DNA from 3 places in the Streptomyces sp. NPDC098789 genome. Region 1 is predicted to be linked to each of the others. Evidence: riboswitches for the same ligand, from Rfam matches in the RefSeq annotation. Region 1 holds a riboswitch; each other region holds the start of a gene.

Region 1 (7,911 bases):
CGGCGGTCTCCGTGACGAACTGCGGCGGCCCGCTCAGGTAGACGTCCTGGTCGGGCCAGAGCCCGCGGTTGCCCAGCGCGGTCGCGAGCCGCGCGGTGGCCTCGATGCGGGGGCGCCCCGGCGCGGGCGTGATGTAGGTGACGGCGAGCCAGCGGTGCCGCGCGGCGTGGGCGTCGATCAGCGGCCGGTCGTAGAGGTGCGCCCCGTCGCGCGCGACCACGAAGAGCCGTACGTCGTGCTCGGGCGGCCGGGCCCGCGCCCGCGCCATCAGCTCCTCCAGCATGGCGCGCACGGGAGCCCAGCCGGTCCCGGCCGCGATGAAGGTGGCGGGCCGGTCCGCCGGGCGCAGGCTGACCCGACCGCCCGCGGCGCCGAGCCGCACCACCTCGCCGGGCGCGACGTCCCGGACCAGCGCGGTGCTCAGGCGGCCGCCCTCGATCCGGCTGACGTGCAGGTCGAGGGTGTGGTCGGCGCGGGGCGCGTTGCCGAGGGAGTAGGTGCGCCAGGTGGTCGGCACCCGGGCGCTGCTCACGCTGACGTACTGGCCCGGGAGATAGGGGAGCGGTAGGTGCGGCCGCAGCGTCAGCACGCCGATGTCCGCGCCGTAGCGCAGGTGGCGCACCACCTCCGCCTCCCACCACGGCGGGTCCTGGCTCGTGGCGGCGCCCGCGAGCATCACGTCGGCTATCGCCCGGTAGGCCTCGCTCCACGCCTTCTCGACGACCGGGGTCCAGGCGGAGCCGCCGGCCTCGGCGAGCGCGGCGAGCAGGCTGGCGCCGACCGCGTCGTAGTGCTCGGGGCCCGCGAGGAACTTGCGGTGGTCGCGGCCGAGGTCGCGGAGATAGGGGACGAGGTCCTCGTCGTCGATGTGCGCGATGACGTGGGTGAGCGCGGCGAAGAGCCGGTCGCGCTGGCGTTCCATGTCCCGTGGGTCGGCCGGGAAGAGCGCGCGGATGTCCGGGTTGTGCCAGAACAGGTGGGTGTAGAAGTACTTGACCGCGTGTTCGGCCCGTCGTTCCACCACGGCGAAGCTGCTCTTCAAGATCCTCACATCCACAAGAGCGACAGTAGGAGTGGCTGCGAAGGCCGGGTCAAGGGAAGGGTGATCTACGGCCAGCCGCGGAAAACCAGTCATATGGGATGACCGACGAGGGGCGGGGTACGGTCGCCTGGTGCACCAGCAGACCCCCGCGCAGCCTCCCGCCCAGACCCCCGCCGAGCCGTCCGCCGGCCCCGCCGAGCCGTCCGCCGCCCCCGCGGGCGGCTGTCCCGTCGGCGGCGCCGCCGCCCCCTCCGCCGGCCCCGAACTCTTCACCTGGGAGTTCGCGACCGACCCCTACCCGGCCTACGCCTGGCTGCGCGAGCACGCGCCCGTGCACCGCACCACGCTCCCCAGCGGCGTCGAGGCCTGGTTGGTCACCCGGTACGCGGACGCCCGCCAGGCCCTCGCCGACCAGCGGCTGAGCAAGAACCCGGTGCACCACGCCGAACCCGGCAAGACGGGCATTCCGGGAGAGCGCAGCGCGGGCCTGATGACCCACCTGCTGAACATCGACCCGCCGGACCACACCCGGCTGCGCCGCCTGGTGTCGAAGGCGTTCACCCCGCGCAGGGTCGCCGAGTTCGCCCCCAGGGTGCAGGAGTTGACCGACCACCTGATCGACGCCTTCGCGCAGAAGGGGGAGGCCGACCTCATCCACGAGTTCGCCTTCCCGCTCCCCATCTACGCCATCTGCGAGCTGCTCGGCGTACCGCGCGAGGACCAGGACGACTTCCGCGACTGGGCCGGGATGATGATCCGGCACGGCGGCGGGCCGCGCGGCGGGGTCGCCCGTTCCGTGAAGAAGATCCGCGCGTATCTCGGGGAGCTGATCCACCGCAAGCGCGACGATCTGGGCGACGACCTCATCTCGGACCTGATCCGGGCGAGCGACCACGGGGACCACCTGACGGAGGCCGAGGCCACCGCCATGTGCTTCGTGCTCCTCTTCGCGGGGTTCGAGACCACCATCAACCTGATCGGCAACGGCACCTACGCGCTGTTCCGCAACCCCGATCAGCGCGCGCTCCTCCAGGAATCCCTCGCCGCCGGTGACCGCGCCCTGCTGGAGACCGGGATCGAGGAGCTGCTGCGCTACGACGGTCCCGTGGAGCTGGCGACGTGGCGCTACGCGACCGTCGCGCTGACCCTGGGCGGCCAGGACATCCCGGCGGGCGATCCGGTGCTCGTCGTGCTCGCGGCGGCCGACCGCGACCCCGCGCGGTTCGACGATCCGGACGTCTTGGACCTCTCGCGGAGCGACAACCAGCACCTCGGATACGGACACGGCATCCATTACTGCATCGGCGCTCCGCTGGCCCGGTTGGAGGGTCAGACGGCCCTCGCGACTTTGCTGACGCGTCTGCCGGATCTGGAACTCGCCGTTCCCCCCGAGGAGCTGCGCTGGCGCGGCGGACTGATCATGCGTGGCCTGCGCACGCTTCCCGTCAGGTTCACAACCCCAAACGTTCCGGAAGCGGAATGACCCGTCCCGGGCGCCCCAGCTGACCCATCGTCAACTCTGTGACCTTGACGTGATCTGCGCATCATCGACTTGTGACAAGCGTTCGAACCGGGCTAGGTTCGCGTCGCCCCCGCCGCCACGCGAAAGGTCCACCCTCATGCGTTCCGGGAACGGCCGCCACAGACGCCCCCGTCAGGTCCCCGCACTTGTCGTCACCGCCGGAGTCGCAGGCTCCGCACTCGCCCTACCGCTGTTCGCCGCCTCCGGCGCGAGCGCGGCCGAGACCACCACCTGGGACTCGGTGGCCGAGTGCGAGAGCGGTGGGACCTGGAGCGCCGACTTCGGCAGCGGGTCCTACGGCGGACTCCAGCTCACCCTGGACCAGTGGAAGAACGCGGGCGGGCTGGAGTTCGCGGCGCGCCCCGACCTGGCCAGCCGCTCGCAGCAGATCACCATCGCCGAGCGGGTGCTCGCCGCGCAGGGGCCGACGGCCTGGCCGCTCTGCGGTGAGTCCTCCGGTCTCACCCGCGGCGGCCCGGCCGCCACGGTCGACCCGGGGACTCCCGGACGTTCCGGTTCCGTCGCGCCGACCCCCGTGCGACCCGAGGGATCCGCGCCCGGCTCGCTCGCCGGCGCGCCGGCCCCGGCGGCCACGCCGACCTCGACCGGGCACATCCCGGGAGCCACCGCCGCGCCCGGCGCGCCCGGTGACTTCGCGTCGATGCCGCAGTCCCCGCTGACGTCCGTACTGCCCGTCATGCCGGACCCGGCTCCGGTTTCCGGCGGCCCGGGTGCCCCGACGGGGTCGACCGGCACGCCCACCCCGTCCGTGCCCGGCGGTTCGACGGCCCCCACCGGTCCGACGACGTCCCCGTCCAACACCGCGGTGCCCACGGCCCCGACGCCCTCCACGACCCCGTCGACCGCCGGCTCGGCCGCCGTTCCGCAGGGCGAAACGGCCGGAGCCGGTGGAAAGCACCGCGGAACGCCCGCCGCAGAGGCGCCCGTCGGCTCCGGCGCCGCGTCCGCGCCGTCGTACACGGTGAAGGCCGGCGACAATCTGACGGACATTGCGAAGGCCGAAGGAGTCGAGGGTGGCTGGAATGCCCTTTACACGGCCAATCAGCAGGTCATCGGGCATGACGCCGACCTGATCACTCCCGGGCAGAATCTCGATCTAAGCCAGAAATAGGGGCACTTCGGGCGCGAAGATCGCCAGGTATGTCCCTTTCGTGCAAATGAGACATGCATCTCTTCCGTTCAACTGGCGTGTCCTGTTCGGTGACTGCCCCAAACCCCGCTCCCACCTGGGCAAACACCCGCCCCGAGAGCGCAAGTAGGGGCCGTTTCTCCCCGATGTCCCTCGTTGAACATCGGGGAGAGACCTGTCTACCTTCTGAATCGCTCGCCACCGCGGGCTCCTTCGACCGCATCGCCGAATCCTGCCGGCGGACGGAGGGAACACGTCGCGCAAGCGCCGAAGGCAGGAGCGGGGGAACCAAGGTAAGTGCCGGAACCGGCCATTGAGAGATGGTCACGGAACCGGCTTGGGGTTAAGCCGCGCACCTCGGTGCGCGACCGGGCAACTCATCCGCCCGAACCCGACAGCTCACTTCGCAGGCGTCGGTGAGGAGAAAACCATGCTGCTTTCCGGCAAGGGCAAGCACCGTCGCGCCTCCAAGGCCACCCGTGTCGTCACCCTCGTCGGTGTCGCCGGTGTCGCCGTGGCGGCTCCGCTGATGACCGCCGGCGCCGCGAGCGCCGCGACCGCCTCCCAGTGGGACGCCGTCGCCGCGTGCGAGTCCGGTGGCAACTGGTCCATCAACACGGGCAACGGCTACTACGGCGGCGTGCAGTTCTCGTCCTCCACGTGGGCCGCGTACGGCGGCAAGGCGTACGCCTCGCAGGCGAACCAGGCCACCAAGGCGCAGCAGATAGCCATCGCCGAGAAGGTCCTCAAGGGCCAGGGCAAGGGCGCGTGGCCGTCCTGTGGCGTGGGCCTGTCGAACTCCGCCTACAACGGCGGCTCGGCCGAGACCCCCAAGCAGACCAAGCCGGAGAAGAAGGTCGAGAAGAAGGCCGAGCCGAAGCAGGAGACCAAGCGCCCCGAGGCCCCGGTCACCCGCTCCGAGCGCGCCGAGACCCCGGCCCCCACCAAGGCCGCTCCGTCGACCCAGGCCCCCAAGACGGGTACCGGCTCGTACGAGATCAAGTCGGGTGACACCCTCGGCACCATCGCCCAGGCGAACGGCGTCAAGGGCGGCTGGCAGAAGCTGCACGAGCTGAACAAGGACACCGTCCCGGACGCCGACCTGATCTTCCCGGGTCAGAAGCTGAAGCTCAGCTGAATCCTGCGGTGACACCGCGCCGCAACACCGCGCGGTACCACTGCCTGTGACCCTGCGCGGTACGTCCGCGCGGACTTCGCGGTACGCATAATTCGCCATCGCCCGACGCGTCTCCCCCCACGCGCCGGGCGGTGGCGTTCGTGCAGGCGGGGACGATCCTTCGGCATTCCGCCGACCCTTCCGTATGTCCCGTAAGAGGGGTATTCAGACCCTTTTTCGTCCCACGGAGCGGTTGCTCGGCTGGCCGAGTGCCCAGAGCCGGTTAGGCTCTAGGCGGCAAGGCCATCCCACGGCCTGACACGCCACCGCACACCCAGCGTCACATCCCAGAAGGAGATGCTCGTGCCGTCCATCGACGTCGTCGTAGCCCGGGAAATCCTGGACTCCCGAGGCAATCCCACGGTCGAGGTCGAGGTTGGCCTCGACGACGGCAGCACCGGCCGTGCTGCAGTTCCGTCCGGCGCCTCCACCGGTGCATTCGAGGCCATCGAGCTTCGTGACGGTGACCCCAACCGCTACCTCGGCAAGGGCGTCGAGAAGGCCGTCCTCGCCGTGATCGAGCAGATCGGCCCGGAGCTCGTCGGCTACGACGCCACCGAGCAGCGCCTGATCGACCAGGCCATGTTCGACCTGGACGGCACCGACAACAAGGGCTCCCTGGGCGCCAACGCGATCCTCGGCGTCTCCCTGGCCGTGGCCCACGCCGCGTCCGAGGCCTCGGACCTCCCGCTCTTCCGCTACCTCGGCGGCCCGAACGCGCACCTGCTGCCCGTTCCGATGATGAACATCCTCAACGGTGGGTCGCACGCCGACTCCAACGTCGACATCCAGGAGTTCATGATCGCGCCGATCGGCGCGGAGTCCTTCTCCGAGGCCCTGCGCTGGGGCGCCGAGGTCTACCACACCCTCAAGAAGGTCCTGCACACCAAGGGCCTCTCCACGGGTCTGGGCGACGAGGGCGGCTTCGCCCCGAACCTGGAGTCCAACCGCGCCGCGCTCGACCTCATCGTCGAGGCCATCAAGCAGGCCGGCTACGTCCCGGGCAAGGACATCGCGCTGGCGCTCGACGTCGCCGCGTCCGAGTTCTACAAGGACGGCAAGTACGAGTTCGAGGGCCAGTCCCGCTCGGCCGCCGAGATGACCGAGTACTACGAGGAGCTCGTCTCCGCGTACCCGATGGTCTCCATCGAGGACCCGCTGTACGAGGACGACTGGGCCGGCTGGAAGGTCCTCACGGACAAGCTGGGCGCCAAGGTCCAGATCGTCGGCGACGACCTCTTCGTCACCAACCCGGAGCGCCTCGCCCGCGGCATCGAAGAGGGCTCGGCGAACGCCCTGCTCGTGAAGGTGAACCAGATCGGTTCGCTGACCGAGACCCTGGACGCCGTCGAGATGGCCCAGCGCAACGGCTTCAAGTGCATGATGTCGCACCGCTCCGGCGAGACCGAGGACGTCACCATCGCCGACCTCGCGGTCGCCGTGAACTGCGGCCAGATCAAGACCGGCGCCCCGGCCCGCTCGGACCGCGTCGCCAAGTACAACCAGCTGCTGCGCATCGAGGAGATCCTCGACGACGCCGCCGTGTACGCGGGCCGCTCCGCCTTCCCGCGCTTCAAGGGCTGATCACTTCACCTTCGGCTTCCGCGGGGTTCATCCCCGCGGGGCCCGACAGCCTCCGTACGTCCCCGCGCTCGGTCCCGTACCGTGTGCGGGGACGTATTGCTGTGTGCGGGTACAGGGGAGGCGGAGTCAATGGCCGGGAACCGGGATCGGTTCTCCACCTTCTCGACCGCGACCAGGCTCAAGCAGCTGGGCGAGCGGACCGCGGCCCACGTGTACCGCTCGCAGTCACGGCGCCAGGTCCGGCGCAGCAGGCTGACCGGCCGGGCCGCGCTGCTGGTGCTCGTCCTCTGTACGCTGGTCGTCGCCCTCGCCTATCCGATGCGCCAGTACGTCTCCCAGCGCTCGGAGATCTCGGACCAGCAGCAGGCCGCCGACCGGGCGCGCAAGCGGCTGGACGAACTCCGCGACGAGAAGGCCCGCTGGCAGGACCGCGCGTACGCGGAGCAGCAGGCGCGCAGGCACCTGCACTACGTGCGCCCCGGGGAGATCGGCTTCACCATGGTCGACTCGGAGGCCGCGGAGCACCGCCGCACCGGTACGGCGACGGCCGACCGGCCCTGGTACTCGAACGTCTGGGACGGCATCGACAAGGCCGACCGGCCCGCCGACTGACGTTCACCGACCGACCTCTCAACTGAAAGACGCATCCCAGGCATGCAGACGCCCCCGCCCCAGACCGCACGGATCGAGCCGACGGACACGGACATCGTCGCGTTCGAGCAGCAGCTCGGCCGCCCGCCGCGCGGACTGCGCGCCATCGCGCACCGCTGTCCCTGCGGGCAGCCCGACGTGGTCGAGACCGCCCCGCGACTGCCCGACGGCACGCCGTTCCCCACGCTGTACTACTTGACCTGCCCGAAGGCCGCCGGTGCCATCGGCACGCTGGAGGCCAACGGCGTGATGAAGGAGATGCAGGCCCGGCTCGCCACCGACCCGGAGCTGGCCGCGGCCTACCGGGCCGCGCACGAGGACTACATCACCCGGCGCGACGCCATCGAGGTGCTGGAGGGCTTCCCGAGCGCGGGCGGCATGCCCGACCGGGTCAAGTGCCTGCACGTGCTGGTGGGCCACTCGCTGGCCGCGGGCCCCGGTGTGAACCCGTTCGGCGACGAGGCCCTGGCGATGCTGCCCGAGTGGTGGGCCAAGGGCGCCTGCGTCACCCCGTGCGCGGAGAAGGCGGACGCGTGACGCGCGTCGCGGGCATCGACTGCGGTACCAACTCCATCCGCCTGCTGGTCGCGGACTGCGACCCGGAGACCGGCGAGCTGATCGAGCTGGACCGGCGGATGATCGTCGTCCGGCTCGGCCAGGGCGTGGACCGGACCGGCCGGCTGGCGCCGGAGGCCCTGGAGCGCACCTTCGCGGCCTGCCGCGAGTACGCCGCCGTGATCGAGGAGCTGGGCGCTGAACGGATCCGCTTCGTGGCCACCTCGGCC
Region 2 (7,911 bases), on a different contig from region 1:
ATGGCGCGCAGCCGTGGACGCAAGGGACGGGAGCCGGGGCCGGAGCCGGTCAAGGCGCCTCCAGAGAGGAAGTGGGCAGGGCGGGTCGTACGTGCTACCACCATGCCAACGCGCACCGGCCCCGAAGGATTCCGCTTCCCGCCCGTCGGCCTCCTGTCCCCCGCCCGGCCCCGTTACAGCGGCAGGAGGTCCGGCCGCTTCGCCTCCATGTGGTCACCGGAGGACTCGCCGCGCAGGCGCCGGCCGATCCACGGCACGAGGTACTCCCGCGCCCATTGGATGTTGTCCCGGGTCACCTCGGCCGAGCCGCGCGGCTGCTGCGGGGGCCACGGCTGGTCCGGGTCGGCGGGCACCTCCAGCCCCAGCACCTGGGCGGCGCGCAGCGCGACCCGGGTGTGCCCCTCGGGCGAGAGGTGCAGCCGGTCGTCGTCCCAAGCCCGCCGGTCCTGGACGGACTTCAGCGACCAGAGGTCCAGCACCGGGCATTCGTACCGGTCGGCGATGGACCGCACGTGCGCCGAGTACGTCGCCACCTTGCCGCGGATGTGCTTGAGCACCGGCACGTCGCGGGTGTCGAAGCCGGTGGTGATCATCACCTGGCCGACGGACCCGACGAGGTCGGCCAGGGCCGCCTCGAACCGCTCCGCCACGTCATCGGGGTCGCTCCCGGGCCGGATGATGTCGTTGCCCCCGGCGCAGAAGGTGACCAGGTCGGGCGCCAGTTCCTTGGCCCGCGGCACCTGCTCCGCCACGATCTGGTCCAGGAGCTTGCCCCGCACGGCGAGGTTGGCGTACCGGAAGTCGTGCTCGTCGCGCTGATCGGCCAGGAGCACCGCGAGCCGGTCGGCCCAGCCCACGAAGATCTCCCCCGGGCCCGGGTCCCCCACGCCCTCGGTGAAGCTGTCCCCGATCGCCGCGTACGAGCCGATGCCCTGGAGCGCCGCCTCCAGTGTCGTCGCGTTCGTGTTCGTGTTCGTGTTCGTCGTCTTCGTCGTCTTCGTCGTCGTCTTTGTCGTCATCGCTGTCGTCGCTGCCACGAGAAGACATCCTTCACCCCAGGCCGTGACCTACGCCACCGTAGCCACCCCTTGACGGACCGTGATCTATACCACCCGGCGGGTAAGGAATAAGTCAGCCCCCTGTCAGGTACATGAAAGAGGGGCCGGGACCCCCCTCGGGTCCCGGCCCCTCCTCGTGCCGAACGGCGCTCGCCGGTCAGACGTTCACGCCCTTCGAGCGGAGGTAGGCCAGCGGGTCGACGTCCGTGCCGTAGCCGGCGCCCGTGCGGATCTCGAAGTGCAGGTGCGGGCCGGTGACGTTGCCCGTGGCACCGGACAGGCCGATGCTCTGGCCCGCGCCGACGCTCTGGCCGACCGACACCGACAGCTGGGACAGGTGGCCGTACTGCGAGTAGCGGCCGTCCGCGTGCCGGATGACGACCTCGTTGCCGTACGCGCCGCCCCAACCCGCGGAGACCACGGTGCCCGCGCCGACCGCGCGGACGGTGGTGCCGGTGCCCACGGCGAAGTCGACACCGGTGTGGTGACCGCTGGACCACATGCTGCCGCTCACCCCGTACCGGGTGGTGATGGAGGCGGAGACCGGAGCGACGAAGCCGGAGGCCGAGGCGGTGCCCGAACCGGAGCCCTTGCCCGTACCGCTACCGCTACCGCTACCGGTGCCCTGCGCGGGCTTGCCGCTCGCGCCCTCGTCGCTCGTACCCTCGTCGCTCGCGCTCTCGTCGCTCGCGGCCTCGTCCGACCCTTCGTCCGATCCCGCGTCCGCCGCCGGAGCGGACTCCTCGGCCGGAGCGGACTCCTCGGCCGCGGTCGCGGCCGGGGTCTGCTCCTGCTGCTGCGCCCGCGCCCCCAGGGTCAGCTTCAGCCCCGGGTGGATCAGCGACGGGTCGGCGCCGACGGCCTCGCGGTTGTCCGCGTACACCTGCTGCCAGCCGCCGCTCAGGTGCCGCTCCGCGGCGATCTTCGAGAGGTAGTCGCCCGGAACCACGGTGTAGACCGAGGACGTCAGCGGCGCGGCGGCCGGCGCCTGGGCCGGGATCACCTGGGTCGCGACAGCGGTGGCCGGGCCGGCCGTCGTAGCGGTCGCGGCCGTCGAGCCGGTCGCGGCGTGCGCGCCGGTGGCACCCATCAGCGGCAGCGCGAGCGCCGCGCTCCCGGTGCCCGCGACGACGAGTCCGCGGGCTATCGGGCTGGACTTCGGGCGGCGGTGCTTTCCCTTTGCGGGCATGGCGAATTCCTCTCCGTCGCCTGCGAGGTGAGCTGTCGGGTTCGGACTGGAGATGTCCGGCCGTACGCGTACGGCTTCACCCCGAGCCGTCCGGAGGAAAAGATCCATTCCGGTGACGGCGGCTTACCTGGTTCCCCCGCTCCTGCCGGGCGTGTGGATCGTCGGGTGCGGTTTCGGATGGTGGCAGGATTAGGCGGTCCATCCGGGTCGACGCGAAGGTATTCCGTCCGGCCCCCCGGAACAAGCCGCGAATTCCCCGCAGGAAAGGCCCGGGTGAGGGATCGACGGAATTCCGGTCACCCTCCGTCGAATCCGCCGCGACAACGGCCGCCCCCACAAGGCAATTCGACTTTCGTGATCACACACTCACGGTGACCGTATGATCCTGCTCACGGGGGCGATCCGATCTCCCCGTCCCTTGTGGCAAGTTGCGCTCAACTAGTGTAATTCGGACATGCCGCGACGATACGGAGGAGTCACCGTGACCCAGCAGATGCCCCAGGCCCCGTCCACGGAGCCGGAGCTGACCGGAGTGCGCAACTTCCGTGACGTGGGCGGGCTCCCGACCACGGACGGACGGAGGGTCAGAGCAGGACAGGTCTTCCGAAGCGGACATCTGGCACATGCCACCGAAACCGATACGGAATTCCTCGCTTCGCTCGGGCTGCACACCATCTTCGACTTCCGCAACGCCGCGGACCACGCGCTCGAAGGCCCGGACGTCGAGCTGCCCGGGGTCCGCAACGTCAACCTCCCGCTCTCCGACCCGGCGGACGGTACGGAGTTCTGGCGGATGGTGCGCGACGGCGACCTCGGCCAGCTGCGCCAGGTCCTCGGCGAGGGCAAGGCCGCGCTGCGGATGGCCAACTCCTACCGGGAGATCGTCACGAACCGCACCGCGGAGCACCGCCAGGTCGTCCAGTCGCTCGTCCAGGACCAGGTGCCGGTGCTGATGCACTGCGCGGCCGGGAAGGACCGGGCCGGCCTGTCGATCGCGGTCACCCTGCTCGCGCTCGGCGTCGAGCGCGAGGCGATCGTGGCGGACTACCTGGAGTCGAACGCCCCGCACCGGCGCTACAAGGTGCGCCGCAACAGCGAGTCCGCCGAGGCCCGCTCCCCCGAGGTGATGGAGCTGCTCGCCCCGCTGTTCGACGCGCGCGCCGAGTACCTGCTCGCGGCCTTCGACACCCTGGAGGAGATCTGGGGCAGCACCGACCGCTACCTCGCCGAGGGCCTCGGGCTCACGCCCGAGACCCTCGACCGGCTGCGCGACCACTACCTCGAATCACCGGCCTGACCGGCCTGGCGGGGCCGGGCCGTCAGCGGTTCGCGACGGCCTGCTTGACCAGGGTCCTGCCGAAGTCCCACATCAAGGAGCCCCCGCCGTGGGCGTCGTCCATGACCTCCCGGAAGGCGCCCACGAAGCGGTCCACGTCCGCCTCGTCCACGATCAGCGGCGGGATCAGCTTGATCACCTCCAGGTGATCGCCGGAGACCTGGGTCAGGATCCGGTGCTTCTGGAGCAGCGGTACGACGACCATCTGCGCGAAGAGCCCCTTGCGGGCGGCCTGGAGCATGGTCCACCGGCTGCGCAGCCCGAGCGAGGACGGGCGACCGAACTCGATGCCGATCATCAGCCCCCGGCCGCGCACCTCGTGCAGCAGCTCGTACTCGTCCACCATCGCCGCGAGCCGCCCGCGCAGCAGGTCGCCCATGGCGCGGGCGTTCGCCACCACCGACTCGTTCTCCATGACGGAGAGCACCGCGAGCCCGGCCGCCATCGCCTGCGCGTTGGCACCGAAGCTGGCCGAGTGCACGAGCACCCGGTCCATGGACGAGTAGACCTTCTTGAAGATCCAGTCCTTGCCCAGGGTCGCCCCGACCGGCACGTAGCCGCCCGACAGCGCCTTGGCCACGCAGACCAGGTCCGGCTCCACCCCCGGGTCGTGCTGGTAGGCGTAGAACTGCCCGGTCCGGCCGAGGCCGGTCTGCACCTCGTCCGCGATGAGCAGCGCCTTGTGCCGGTGCAGCAGCTCCTGCGCGGCGCGCAGGAAGCCGGGCGGGGCCTGGAGGACCCCCTTGCCCTGGATCGGCTCGACGACGAAGGCGGCCACGTCGCCGCGCGCCAGCTCGCGCTCCAGGGCCGCCAGATCCCCGAGCGCGATCTTCGTGTCGGGCAGCAGGGGGGCAAACCCGTCCCGGAAGCCCGCCTCCCCGTTCACCGACAGCGCGCCGGTGGTGAGCCCGTGGAAGGCGTGGTCGCAGTACAGGATCCTGGGCCGGCCCGTGGCGAAGCGGGCGAACTTGAGCGCGGTCTCCACGGCCTCGGTGCCGCTGTTGCCGAAGAAGACCCGGTCCAGGTGCGGGCTGTAGGACAGCAGCTTCTCCGCCAGCAGCCCGGGCAGCGGCTGGCAGTCGAAGCGGGTGAGGTCGGCGAGCTGCGCGTCGAGCACGTCGTGCAGCGCCCGCCGGACGACCGGGTGGTGGCGGCCCAGCCCCATCACGCCGAAGCCCGCCAGCATGTCGAGGTAGTCGTTGCCCTCGGCGTCCCAGAAGTGGGCGCCCTCGGCCCGCTCGTAGACCTTGTCGAACCCGATGGTGTGGAGCATCCGCGGCAGCTGGTGGTTGAGGTGGCGCGCGTGCAGTTCGTAGCGCTCGCCGCCCCGCTCGGCCAGCAGGGAGCCCAGGTCGAACTCCTTGCCCGGGCCCCCCGTGGCCGCCGTCACGGCCGCTTCTCCCGGTTGCCCCCCACCGTCTCCCGGGCCGCCCGCAGCGATTCCTTCAGCGAGCCCATGGTCGCGAGGACGGCGGTGGGTTCGTACCCGCAGTGCGCCATGCAATTCGCGCAGCGCGGGTCCTTTCCGCGGCCGTACTTGCTCCAGTCGGTGTCCTCGATCAGTTCCCGGTACGTCGGCACGTACCCGTCGCTCATCAGATAGCAGGGGCGCTGCCAGCCGAAGAGCGAGTAGTTGGGAATGGCCCACGCGGTGCAGGGGAAATCGGCCTTCCCTTCCAGGAAGTCCAGGAAGAGCGGCGAGTGGTTCAGCCGCCAGCGGGCGCGGTTCCCGCCCGAGAACGCCTTGCGGAAGAGTTCCCGGGTCTGTTCCACGCCCAGGAAGTGCTCCTGGTCGGGGGCCTTTTCGTAGGCGTAGGCGGGCGAGATCATCATCTCGTCCACCTGGAGGTCGTCATTGAGGTAGTTGAGCACCTCGATGATGGTCTGCGGGGTGTCGGTGTTGAAGAAGGTGGAGTTCGTGGTCACCCGGAACCCGCGCTTCTTCGCCTCCTTGATGGCCTCGACCGCCTCGTCGAAGACGCCTTCCTTCGCGACGGATTCGTCGTGCCGTTCGCGCAGGCCGTCGATGTGGACGGCGAAGGCGAAGTAGGGCGAGGGGGTGAACTTCGCCATCTTCTTGCGGAGCAGCAGCGCGTTGGTGCAGAGGAACACATACTTCCGCTTCGCCACCAACTGGCGCACGATCTCGTGGATCTGCGGGTGCATCAAGGGCTCGCCGCCCGCGATCGACACCATGGGGGCGCCGGACTCCAGTACGGCGCCGACCGCCTGGGCCACCGGCATGCGCTGCTTGAGCACCCCGGCCGGGTGCTGGATCTTCCCGCACCCCTCGCAGGCCAGGTTGCAGGCGTAGAGCGGCTCCAGCTCGACGATCAGCGGGAACTTCTCACGCTTGCGGAGCTTCTGTTCGATGAGATACGTCCCGACCCTGATGGACTGTCGCAACGGCATGGCCATCTGGCTCACCTCCTGGGGAGCAGCGAAGAACGGTGCCATTCATAAAATGCGGGCAGTACGGCACGCAATACACGGAAAGCTGATATTCCACCGCGTACGGTGCCGATGCGGACCAGCTCATGCTCCGGAGCGTCCACGATCACCCGGACGGCGGCAACCGGGCGCGGCCCGGTGCGGTCGCCGGTGTGGGCGGCGGTCCAGAGGGTGGCAGCCGATTCCATGTCGACCGCGATGGCGCCGGTGGCGCGCAGGTGGGCGCGCTCCTGGCCGCGGACGACGTGGTCGGAGCCGATCAGGGGGCCGGTGTGGACGGTCCGGCCGGGTGCCGCCCGGGCGAGCGCCTCGGCGAGGCGCTCGGTGGCGACGCAGTCGACGGCGCCGCGCGGGTCCCGGGTCTCCTCGGCGACCACCAGGTCGCCTGGGTGCATGCCGGGGACGAGCCCGGCGCAGAACCCGGTGGCGAGGACCGCCGCCCCGCGCATCCGGGGTTCCTCCAGCGAGCGGGCCACGGCCCGCTCGGCGGCGCGCGGCCCCATGCCGCTGCGCAGGACGGCGTACCCCTCGGGCGCGCCGCGGCGGTGGCCGCTGCGCAGGGCCAGCTCCTCGATGCGCAGGGCGCAGGCGATGAGGAGGGGGGCGTCGGGTTCGGGTCCGACGGACCGGGCCGCGGTCATCGGGGCTCCCCCTCCACGACGGCCGGAGTCGGGCCCGTGACCGCCCTGCCCCCCGCGCGGGCGGCCGCGCCGTCGGCCCCCGCGCCGAAGGGCTCGCCGTACAGGTAGCGGCCGAGTGCCGTCAGGGGGAACACCTGCCGGTAGAGGTGGTAGTTGATGGAGAAGTCCCAGGGGAAGCCGGTGCCGGTGAAGTAGGGCTCGTCCCAGGAGCCGTCGGCCCGCTGGGTCTCCACCAGGTAGGCGATCCCCCGCCGCACGGCCCCGCTCTCGCGCTCCCCGGCCGAGAGCAGGGCCATCAGGGCCCACGCGGTCTGCGAGGCGGTGGAGGCGCCGCGCCCCGCCCAGGCGGGATCCTGGTAGGAGCGCTGGTCCTCGCCCCAGCCCCCGTCCTCGTTCTGTACGGTCTCCAGCCACGCCACCGCTCGCCGGATCGCGGGATGGGTGAGCGGCGTCCCGGCGGCGGTGAGCGCGGGGACCACCGACCCCGTTCCGTACACGTAGTTGGTGCCCCAGCGGCCGAACCAGGCTCCGTAGGACTCCTGTTCGGCGAGCAACCAGTCGATGCCGCGTCGGGTGCGGGGGTCCCCCGACCTGCCCTCGACGGCGAGCATCTCCACGACGTGGGCGGTGACGTCCGCCGAGGGCGGGTCGATGACCTCGCCGAAGTCGCAGAACGGCAGCCGGTTGGGCAGCACGCTGGTGTTGTCGGCGTCGAAGGCGCCCCAGGCCCCGTTGCGGGACTGCATGCCGAGGTTCCAGGACACCCCGCGGGCCACGGCCGCCTCCAGCCGCGCGGGGTCCGGGTGGTGGATCCGGCGCAGGGCGAGCACGACCTCGGCGGTGTCGTCGATGTCGGGGTAGTTGTCGTTGTGGAACTCGAACGCCCAACCCCCGGGGGCGAGTCCGGGGCGCTTGACGGCCCAGTCGCCGCTGCGGACGATCTCCTCGCCGAGCATCCAGTCGGCGGCCTTGACCAGGGCGGGGTGGTCGGGCGCCAGGCCGGCGTCGGCGAGCGCGATCGCGGCGAGGCAGGTGTCCCAGACCGGGGACTGGCAGGCCTCGATCATCCGCGCCCCGTCCTCGCGCCACACGGCGAAGCGGTCGAGGGACTCCAGCCCCGCGCGCATCACCGGGTGGCGCAGGTCGTAGCCGAGCAGGTGCAGCGCGATGACGGAGTACACGGCGGGCGGTTGGATGCCGCCCCAACAGCCGTCGCTCTCCTGGCGTTCGATGATC
Region 3 (7,911 bases), on a different contig from region 1:
CTTGGCCTGCGCCGAGTTCTCGCTGTCGCGGATGAGCCGGATGACCTCGTCGATGTCGATGAGGGCCACCAGCAGGCCCTCGACGAGGTGCAGCCGGTCGCGCCGCTTGGTGCGGCGGAACTCGCTGCGCCGGCGCACGACCTCGAAGCGGTGGTCGAGGTAGACCTCCAGCAGTTCCTTGAGGCCGAGGGTGAGCGGCTGACCGTCCACCAGCGCGACGTTGTTGATGCCGAAGGACTCCTCCATCGGCGTCAGCTTGTACAGCTGCTCCAGCACGGCCTCGGGGTGGAAGCCGTTCTTGATCTCGATGACCAGGCGCAGGCCGTGCGAGCGGTCCGTGAGGTCCTTCACATCGGCGATGCCCTGGAGCTTCTTCGAACCGACCAGGTCCTTGATCTTCGCGATGACCTTCTCGGGGCCGACCGAGAAGGGCAGTTCCGTGACGACCAGGCCCTTGCGGCGGGCCGTCACGTTGTCCACGGAGACCGTCGCGCGGATCCGGAAGGTGCCGCGCCCGTTCTCGTAGGCGTCCTTGATGCCGGACAGGCCCACGATCCGGCCGCCGGTCGGCAGGTCCGGACCCGGGACGAAGCGCATCAGCGCCTCCAGGTCCGCCTCCGGGTAGCGGATCAGGTGCCGGGCGGCGGCGATGACCTCGCCCACGTTGTGCGGGGGCATGTTGGTGGCCATGCCCACCGCGATCCCGGACGCGCCGTTGACCAGCAGGTTCGGGTACGCGGCGGGCAGTACCGCCGGTTCGCGTTCCTGGCCGTCGTAGTTCGGGGTGAAGTCGACGGTGTCCTCGTCGATCGACTCCGTCATGAGCGAGGCGGCGTCGGCCATCTTGGACTCGGTGTACCGCATGGCGGCGGGCGGGTCGTCGTTGCCGAGGGAACCGAAGTTGCCGTGGCCGTCGACCAGCGGCAGGCGCATCGAGAAGGGCTGGGCCATGCGCACGAGGGCGTCGTAGATCGACGCGTCACCGTGCGGGTGGAGCTTGCCCATCACCTCGCCGACGACGCGGGCGCACTTCACGTACCCGCGATCGGGGCGCAGGCCCATCTCGTTCATCTGGTACACGATGCGGCGGTGTACCGGCTTCATGCCGTCCCGGGCGTCGGGCAGGGCGCGGGAGTAGATCACCGAGTACGCGTACTCGAGGAAGGAGCCCTGCATTTCGTCGACGACGTCGATGTCGAGGATCTTCTCCTCGAAATCCTCCGGCGGCGGGGTCTTCGTGCTGCGGCGGGCCATCGCTGCGCGGCTCCTTAACCATGTGATGGGTGCTGTGTCTGACGCGGACCATTGTGGCCCGAGGCTCCGACAACGCCGACTCCGACCCAGGAGTGACCCGGGAACTTCTCCAGGGGCCGACGCGCTTGCATACAGTGACAGGTCTGACGGAATTCTCTACATCGCGATCGAAGGGACCACATGCCCATGGGTCACACGGCCACAGCTCAGGCCGGCTCCGGCGGCCTGACAGCGACCGAGCACCGCCTGGCCAACGGCCTGCGCGTGGTGCTCTCCGAGGACCACCTGACCCCGGTCGCCGCGGTCTGCCTCTGGTACGACGTCGGTTCGCGCCACGAAGTCAAGGGCCGCACCGGGCTGGCTCACCTCTTCGAGCACCTGATGTTCCAGGGTTCGAAGAGCGTGTCCGGGAACGGCCACTTCGAGCTGGTGCAGGGCGCGGGCGGTTCGCTCAACGGCACCACCAGCTTCGAGCGCACCAACTATTTCGAGACGATGCCGACCCACCAGCTCGAACTCGCGCTGTGGCTGGAGGCGGACCGGATGGGCTCGCTGCTGGCCGCCCTGGACGACGAGTCGATGGAGAACCAGCGCGACGTCGTCAAGAACGAGCGCCGCCAGCGCTACGACAACGTCCCCTACGGCACGGCGTTCGAGCGGCTGACCGCGCTCGCCTACCCCGAGGGCCACCCGTACCACCACACCCCGATCGGCTCGATGGCCGACCTGGACGCGGCCTCCCTGGAGGACGCGCGGACCTTCTTCCGCACCTACTACGCGCCCAACAACGCGGTGCTGTCGGTCGTCGGGGACATCGACCCCGAGCAGACGCTGGCCTGGGTCGAGAAGTACTTCGGCACCATCCCCGCGCACGACGGCAAGCAGCCGCCGCGCGACGGCTCGCTGCCCGACACCATGGGCGGCCAGCTGCGCGAGGAGATCGTCGAGCAGGTCCCGGCCCGCGCGCTGATGGCCGCCTACCGCCTCCCGCACGACGGCACCCGCGACTGCGACGCGGCCGACGTGGCCCTGACCATCCTGGGCGGCGGCGAGTCCTCCCGGCTGCACAACCGCCTGGTCCGCCGCGACCAGAGCGCCGTGGCGGCCGGATTCGGCATGCTGCGCCTGGCCGGCGCCCCCTCGCTCGGCTGGCTGGACGTCAAGACCTCCGGCGGGGTCGAGGTGCCCGACATCGAGGCCGCCGTCGACGAGGAGCTCGCGCGGTTCGCCGCCGAGGGCCCGACGGCCGAGGAGATGGAGCGCGCGCAGGCCCAGCTGGAGCGCGAATGGCTGGACCGGCTGAGCACGGTGGCCGGCCGCGCCGACGAACTGTGCCGCTTCGCGGTGCTCTTCGGCGACCCGCAGCTGGCGCTCACCGCCGTCGGCCGCGTCCTCGACATCACCGCCGAGGAGGTGCAGGCCGTGGCCGCGGCCCGACTGCGCCCGGACAACCGCGCGGTGCTCGTCTACGAGCCGCTCGCGGCCGAAGACGCCGAGGAAGCCGCCGAGAACGACGAGACCGAAGGGGCGGAGCAGTGAGCGACACCGCAGCCGTCACGATGACCTTCCACCCCCAGCCGCAGCCCGGCGAGGCACAGCCGTGGGCCTTCCCGGCCCCCGAGCGCGGCGCGCTGGCCACCGGCCTGACCGTGCTGCGGTGCCACCGCCCCGGCCAGCAGGTGGTGGCCGTCGAGATCAACCTCGCGGCCCCGCTGGACGCCGAACCGGCCGGCCTGGACGGCGTGGCCACCCTGATGGCCCGCGCGTTCTCCGAGGGCACCGACAAGCACTCCGCCGAGGAGTTCGCGGCCGAGCTGGAGCGCTGCGGCGCCACCCTCGACGCGCACGCCGACCACCCCGGCATCCGGGTCTCCCTGGAGGTCCCGGCCTCCCGGCTGGCCAAGGCCCTGTCGCTGCTCGCCGAGGCGCTGCGCGCCCCCGCCTTCGCGGACAGCGAGGTCGACCGCCTGGTGCGCAACCGGCTCGACGAGATCCCGCACGAGCTGGCCAACCCGCAGCGCCGGGCCGCCAAGCAGCTCTCCCATGAGCTGTTCCCGGCCACGCTGCGGATGTCCCGCCCGCGCCAGGGCACCGAGGAGACGGTGGCCCGGATCGACGCGGCGGCCGTGCGCGCCTTCTACGAGGCCCACGTGCGCCCGGCGACGGCCACCGCGGTGGTGGTCGGCGACCTGACCGGCATCGACCTCGACGCCGTCCTGGCGGACACCCTGGGCACCTGGACGGGCACCGCCGCCGAGCCGCTCCCGGTGCCCGCGATCACCGCGGACGACACCGGCCGCGTGGTCATCGTGGACCGGCCGGGCGCGGTCCAGACGCAGCTGCTGATCGGGCGGATCGGCGGGGACCGGCACGACCGGGTCTGGGCGGCCCAGGTGTTGGGCACGTACTGCCTGGGCGGCACCCTGACCTCCCGTCTGGACAAGGTCCTGCGCGAGGAGAAGGGCTACACCTACGGCGTGCGCGCCTTCGGGCAGGTGCTGCGGTCGACCGCGGACGGCACCGGCGCGTCGATGCTCGCCATCAGCGGTTCGGTGGACACCCCGAACACGGGTCCCGCGCTGGACGACCTCTGGAAGGTGCTGCGCACCCTCGCCGAGGGCGGACTGACCGACGCCGAGCGCGACGTGGCGGTGCAGAACCTGGTGGGCGTGGCGCCGCTCAAGTTCGAGACGGCCGCGTCCGTCGCCGGCACCCTGGCCGACCAGGTCGAGCAGGAGCTGCCGGACGACTACCAGGCGCAGTTGTACGCGCGGCTGGCCGAGACGGGCACGGTGGAGGCCACCTCGGCCGTCGTCAACGCCTTCCCGGTGGACCGGCTCGTCACGGTGCTGGTCGGTGACGCCGCCCAGATCGAGGCACCGGTGCGCGCGCTCGGCATCGGCGACGTGAGCGTCGTCGCCAACTGAGTTCGCAGGGGCCTAACAGGCCGAAGGGGACGAACGGGACGTGAACTGACGGCGTCCCGCAAGGGGTTTCGGTGGCTCGTCCACCGGAACCCCTTTTGTCCGTTTGGTGGAGAGGTTGCTTCTATGTCGCGTGACGTAGGTAACAATGGGGCTCGTGTGTTTGGTGATTGCCTGATGATCCGCCTAGCGTCGGCCGTGCTGTCCGTCAGTTGTCACAGCCGCACTCGCGGCACCGGACAGCGATCGCCGAGTCCCCGTCAGGCGCGAGCCTGGGGAGCCGGGGACCCACAGTCCCTGGGGTGAATCGGACCACCTCGTAAGAGGGGGCCCGTAGGAGACCTTCCTGCTCCGAACCCGTCAGCTAACCCGGTAGGCGAGAGGGAAGGAAAGGATCAACCCCTTCATGGCGTTCGGCAGCAGTCGTGCCTCCTCCGGCAAGCACCGTGGTTCCAGCCGTCTGAGCCGGAAGACCGCAGGCGTCGCCGGTATAGCCGCCCTCGCCGCCACCGGCGTCGCGGCCTCCCTCGCTGCCCCGGCCTTCGCCGCGGACAACCACAGCAGCAGCATTCCCCAGGACTCCGGCATGAAGGCCGTCGTCGTCGCCGACGACCTCGCCGGCGACATCGAGGCGCAGGCCGACGCCCAGCGCAACGCCGCCGACACCGCCGCCCTCAAGGCGCAGGCCGAGGCCGAGGCCAAGACGAAGGCCTCCGAGGCCCGCCGCCTGGCCGAGGCGAAGGCGAAGGCCGAGCGCGAGGCCAAGGAGCGCGCGGACCGTGAAGAGGAGCGCAAGCGCCTCAACACCTTCGTGATGCCGATCGAGGGCTCGTACGTCAGCACCCAGTACGGTGCGGGCGGCAGCATGTGGTCCTCCGGCAGCCACACCGGCATCGACTTCCACGCGGGCGTCGGCAACGTCGTCCGCGCCGTGGGTGCGGGCGTCATCGTCGAGGCCGGCAACGGCGGCGCGTACGGCAACAACATCGTCATCAAGCACAACGACGGTACGTACACCCAGTACGCGCACCTCTCCAGCCTGAGCGTCTCGGCCGGCGAGCAGGTCACCGCCGGGCAGCAGATCGGCCTGTCGGGCGACACCGGCAACGTCAGCGGCGCGCACCTGCACTTCGAGGCCCGCACCGGCCCGTCCTACGGCTCGGACATCAACCCGCTGACCTACCTGCGGGCCCGCGGCGTCGCGATCTGACCCCGCCCGCACAGCAGCTCCCCGAAGGCCCCGGCTCCCCGAGCCGGGGCCTTCGTGTCGTGCGGCGGCGCGCGCGACGGGGATCGTCCACCGGCCGCTCATTTCCGCCCGTCCTCGGAAAATATCGCGTGTTGCAATAGAGTCGCGAAATGGAATCTGCGGAAACGGCATTCGGTGGAGGTCCGGTCTTGCGAATTCCCGCGCACGCGGTATGTACGGCGATCCGCGACGACATCGTCTCCGGGGTCTTCGGCCCGGGCGCACGGCTCACCGAGGAGCTGCTCGCCCGCCGCTACGGAGTCTCCCGCGTCCCTGTCCGCGAGGCCCTGCGCACCCTGGAGTCCGAGGGCTTCGTCACCACGCGCCGGCACGCGGGCGCCTGCGTGGCCGAGCCGACCGCGCAGGAGGCGGCCGACCTCCTGGAGGTCCGGACGCTGCTGGAGCCCCTCGCGGCGGCCCGGGCCGCCCGGCGGCGCAGCGAGGCGCACCTCAAGGTGCTGCGCGGGCTGGTCAGGCTGGGCCAGGAACGGGCCAGGAGGGGGCAGGGGGAGGATCTGCGGGCGCTCGGGGGGTGGTTCCACGAGACGCTCACCCAGGCCTCCGACAGCCCCGGGCTGATCGCGCTGCTGACCCAGATGCGGCACAAGATCACTTGGATGTACGCCGTGGACGTCGCGGCGCGGCCCGTGGACTCCTGGGCGGAGCACGGTGCGATCGTGGACGCGGTGGCGCGCGGCGACGCGGAGCGGGCGCGTGCGCTCACCGCGGCGCACGCCGGTCGGGCGGCGGGGGCGCACCGGCTGCGCGTGAGGACTTCGCAACCTGCCGTAAACACGGCGAGCGGCCGGCTTTAACAATTCCCGTATAGGAAGGGCGGTGAGGATATTCCTGCGGTCGATTACCGCCCGCTATTTCCGGTACGGAGAATTCCGCACCCTGCGGAAAAGCAGCGGAGCCGTGGCTCCCGGAATGCGGGGGCCACGGCTCCGCCGTGTGTGGTGCGTGGGGTCGGACCCGGGGGTCAGACGGTCTCGGGGAGCTCCTCGAGACCCTCGGCGACCAGCTTCGCCAGGCGGTCGAGCGCGGCGTCCGCACCCTCGGCGTCGGACGCGAGGATGATCTCCTCGCCGCCCTGGGCGCCCAGGCCCAGAACCGCGAGCATGGACGCGGCGTTGACCGGGTTGCCGTCGGCCTTGGAGATCGTCACCGGGACGCCGGAAGCGGTCGTCGCCCGGACGAAGATCGAGGCGGGACGAGCGTGCAGGCCCTCGGCCCAGCCGACGTTGACGCGGCGCTCTGCCATGGTGATGCCCTTCAGGTTCTTACGGTTGTCTAGACCAGTCTCTCACGGCACTCCGAATGCTCCGGCCGACCTTCGACCCCAATCAGCCTGCCGTTCGACCCTCCCCAGCTTGCACTGATTTGCCCCGGCCCGCCTAATGCGCCGCGCACACCCGGCCCGGCCGATGCGCCCTCGGCGCACCCCCCGGCCGACCCTCGGCGCACCCCCGGCGCCGGCCCGCCCGCCGCCCGCCCCCCGTCCGTCCGGGACAGGCCCTAGGGTGGCCCCATGACCACCGCGTCGGACCCCTCGTACCCGGCCCACTGGGAAGCGGACGTCGTGCTGCGCGACGGCGGCACCGCCCGGATCCGGCCCATCACCACCGAGGACGCGGACCGCCTGGTCAGCTTCTACGAGCAGGTCTCGGACGAGTCGAAGTACTACCGGTTCTTCGCCCCCCACCCCCGCCTGTCCGCCAAGGACGTGCACCGCTTCACCCACCACGACTACGTGGACCGGGTCGGCCTCGCGGCCACGATCGGCGGCGAGTTCATCGGGACCGTCCGCTTCGACCGGATCGGCTCCGACGGCCGCCCCGCCTCCGGGCCCGCCGACGAGGCCGAGGTCGCCTTCCTCGTCCAGGACGCCCACCAGGGCCGCGGCGTCGCCTCGGCCCTCCTCGAACACATCGGGGCGGTCGCGCGCGAGCGCGGGATCCGCCGCTTCGCCGCCGAGGTGCTGCCCGCCAACGTCAAGATGATCAAGGTCTTCAAAGAGGTCGGCTACGAGCAGAAACGCTCCTTCGAGGACGGCTCGGTCCACCTCACCCTCGACCTCGAACCGACCGCGGAGTCGCTCGCCGTCCAGCGCGCCCGCGAACAGCGTGCCGAGGCCCGCTCCGTCCAGCGCCTGCTCGCCCCCCGCTCCGTCGCCGTCGTCGGCGCCAGCCGCACCGGTACCGGCGTGGGCGCCGCCGCCCTGCGCAACCTCCGCGACAGCGGCTTCGACGGACCGCTCTACGCGATCAACCGGGCCGTGACCTCCGACACCCTGCTCGGCGTACGGGCGTACCGCACCCTCGGCTCCATCGGCGGGCCCGTCGACCTCGCGGTGCTGGCGGTCCCCGCCGAACAGGTCCCCGAAGCGGTCGCGGACTGCGGCGAGCACGGGGTGCAGGGACTGGTGGTGCTCTCCGCGGGTTACGGCGAGAGCGGGCCCGTGGGGCTGGAGCGCCAGCGCGA

What was found. Region 1 has a riboswitch for cyclic di-AMP ahead of ACIQWR_RS35250 (transglycosylase family protein). Riboswitches for the same ligand answer to the same signal wherever they lie in the genome.
Region 2: another riboswitch for cyclic di-AMP. It lies ahead of ACIQWR_RS14850 (LysM peptidoglycan-binding domain-containing M23 family metallopeptidase); the one in region 1 lies ahead of ACIQWR_RS35250 (transglycosylase family protein).
Region 3: another riboswitch for cyclic di-AMP. It lies ahead of ACIQWR_RS30725 (M23 family metallopeptidase); the one in region 1 lies ahead of ACIQWR_RS35250 (transglycosylase family protein).

Annotation. Positions count from the first base shown of each region.
Region 1 is NZ_JBIWAJ010000024.1:84,363-92,273, reverse strand. Features, by position in the region: gene ACIQWR_RS35265 (globin domain-containing protein) at 1-1,051, opposite strand, end outside; gene ACIQWR_RS35260 (cytochrome P450) at 1,173-2,525, shown strand; gene ACIQWR_RS35255 (transglycosylase family protein) at 2,662-3,696, shown strand; cyclic di-AMP (ydaO/yuaA leader) riboswitch at 3,970-4,142, shown strand; gene ACIQWR_RS35250 (transglycosylase family protein) at 4,145-4,852, shown strand; gene eno (phosphopyruvate hydratase) at 5,189-6,475, shown strand; gene ACIQWR_RS35240 (septum formation initiator family protein) at 6,605-7,087, shown strand; gene ACIQWR_RS35235 (DUF501 domain-containing protein) at 7,130-7,663, shown strand; gene ACIQWR_RS35230 (exopolyphosphatase) at 7,660-7,911, shown strand, end outside.
Region 2 is NZ_JBIWAJ010000006.1:53,684-61,594, forward strand. Features, by position in the region: gene ACIQWR_RS14840 (MBL fold metallo-hydrolase) at 1-2, opposite strand, end outside; gene ACIQWR_RS14845 (SGNH/GDSL hydrolase family protein) at 174-1,037, opposite strand; gene ACIQWR_RS14850 (LysM peptidoglycan-binding domain-containing M23 family metallopeptidase) at 1,216-2,247, opposite strand; cyclic di-AMP (ydaO/yuaA leader) riboswitch at 2,252-2,421, opposite strand; gene ACIQWR_RS14855 (tyrosine-protein phosphatase) at 2,741-3,544, shown strand; gene ACIQWR_RS14860 (aspartate aminotransferase family protein) at 3,567-4,973, opposite strand; gene hpnH (adenosyl-hopene transferase HpnH) at 4,970-6,001, opposite strand; gene ACIQWR_RS14870 (1-hydroxy-2-methyl-2-butenyl 4-diphosphate reductase) at 6,007-6,675, opposite strand; gene shc (squalene--hopene cyclase) at 6,672-7,911, opposite strand, start outside.
Region 3 is NZ_JBIWAJ010000018.1:34,109-42,019, reverse strand. Features, by position in the region: gene ACIQWR_RS30740 (DNA topoisomerase (ATP-hydrolyzing) subunit A) at 1-1,254, opposite strand, end outside; gene ACIQWR_RS30735 (pitrilysin family protein) at 1,441-2,793, shown strand; gene ACIQWR_RS30730 (M16 family metallopeptidase) at 2,814-4,181, shown strand; cyclic di-AMP (ydaO/yuaA leader) riboswitch at 4,416-4,572, shown strand; gene ACIQWR_RS30725 (M23 family metallopeptidase) at 4,585-5,388, shown strand; gene ACIQWR_RS30720 (GntR family transcriptional regulator) at 5,577-6,242, shown strand; gene ACIQWR_RS30715 (HPr family phosphocarrier protein) at 6,410-6,691, opposite strand; gene ACIQWR_RS30710 (GNAT family N-acetyltransferase) at 6,959-7,911, shown strand, end outside.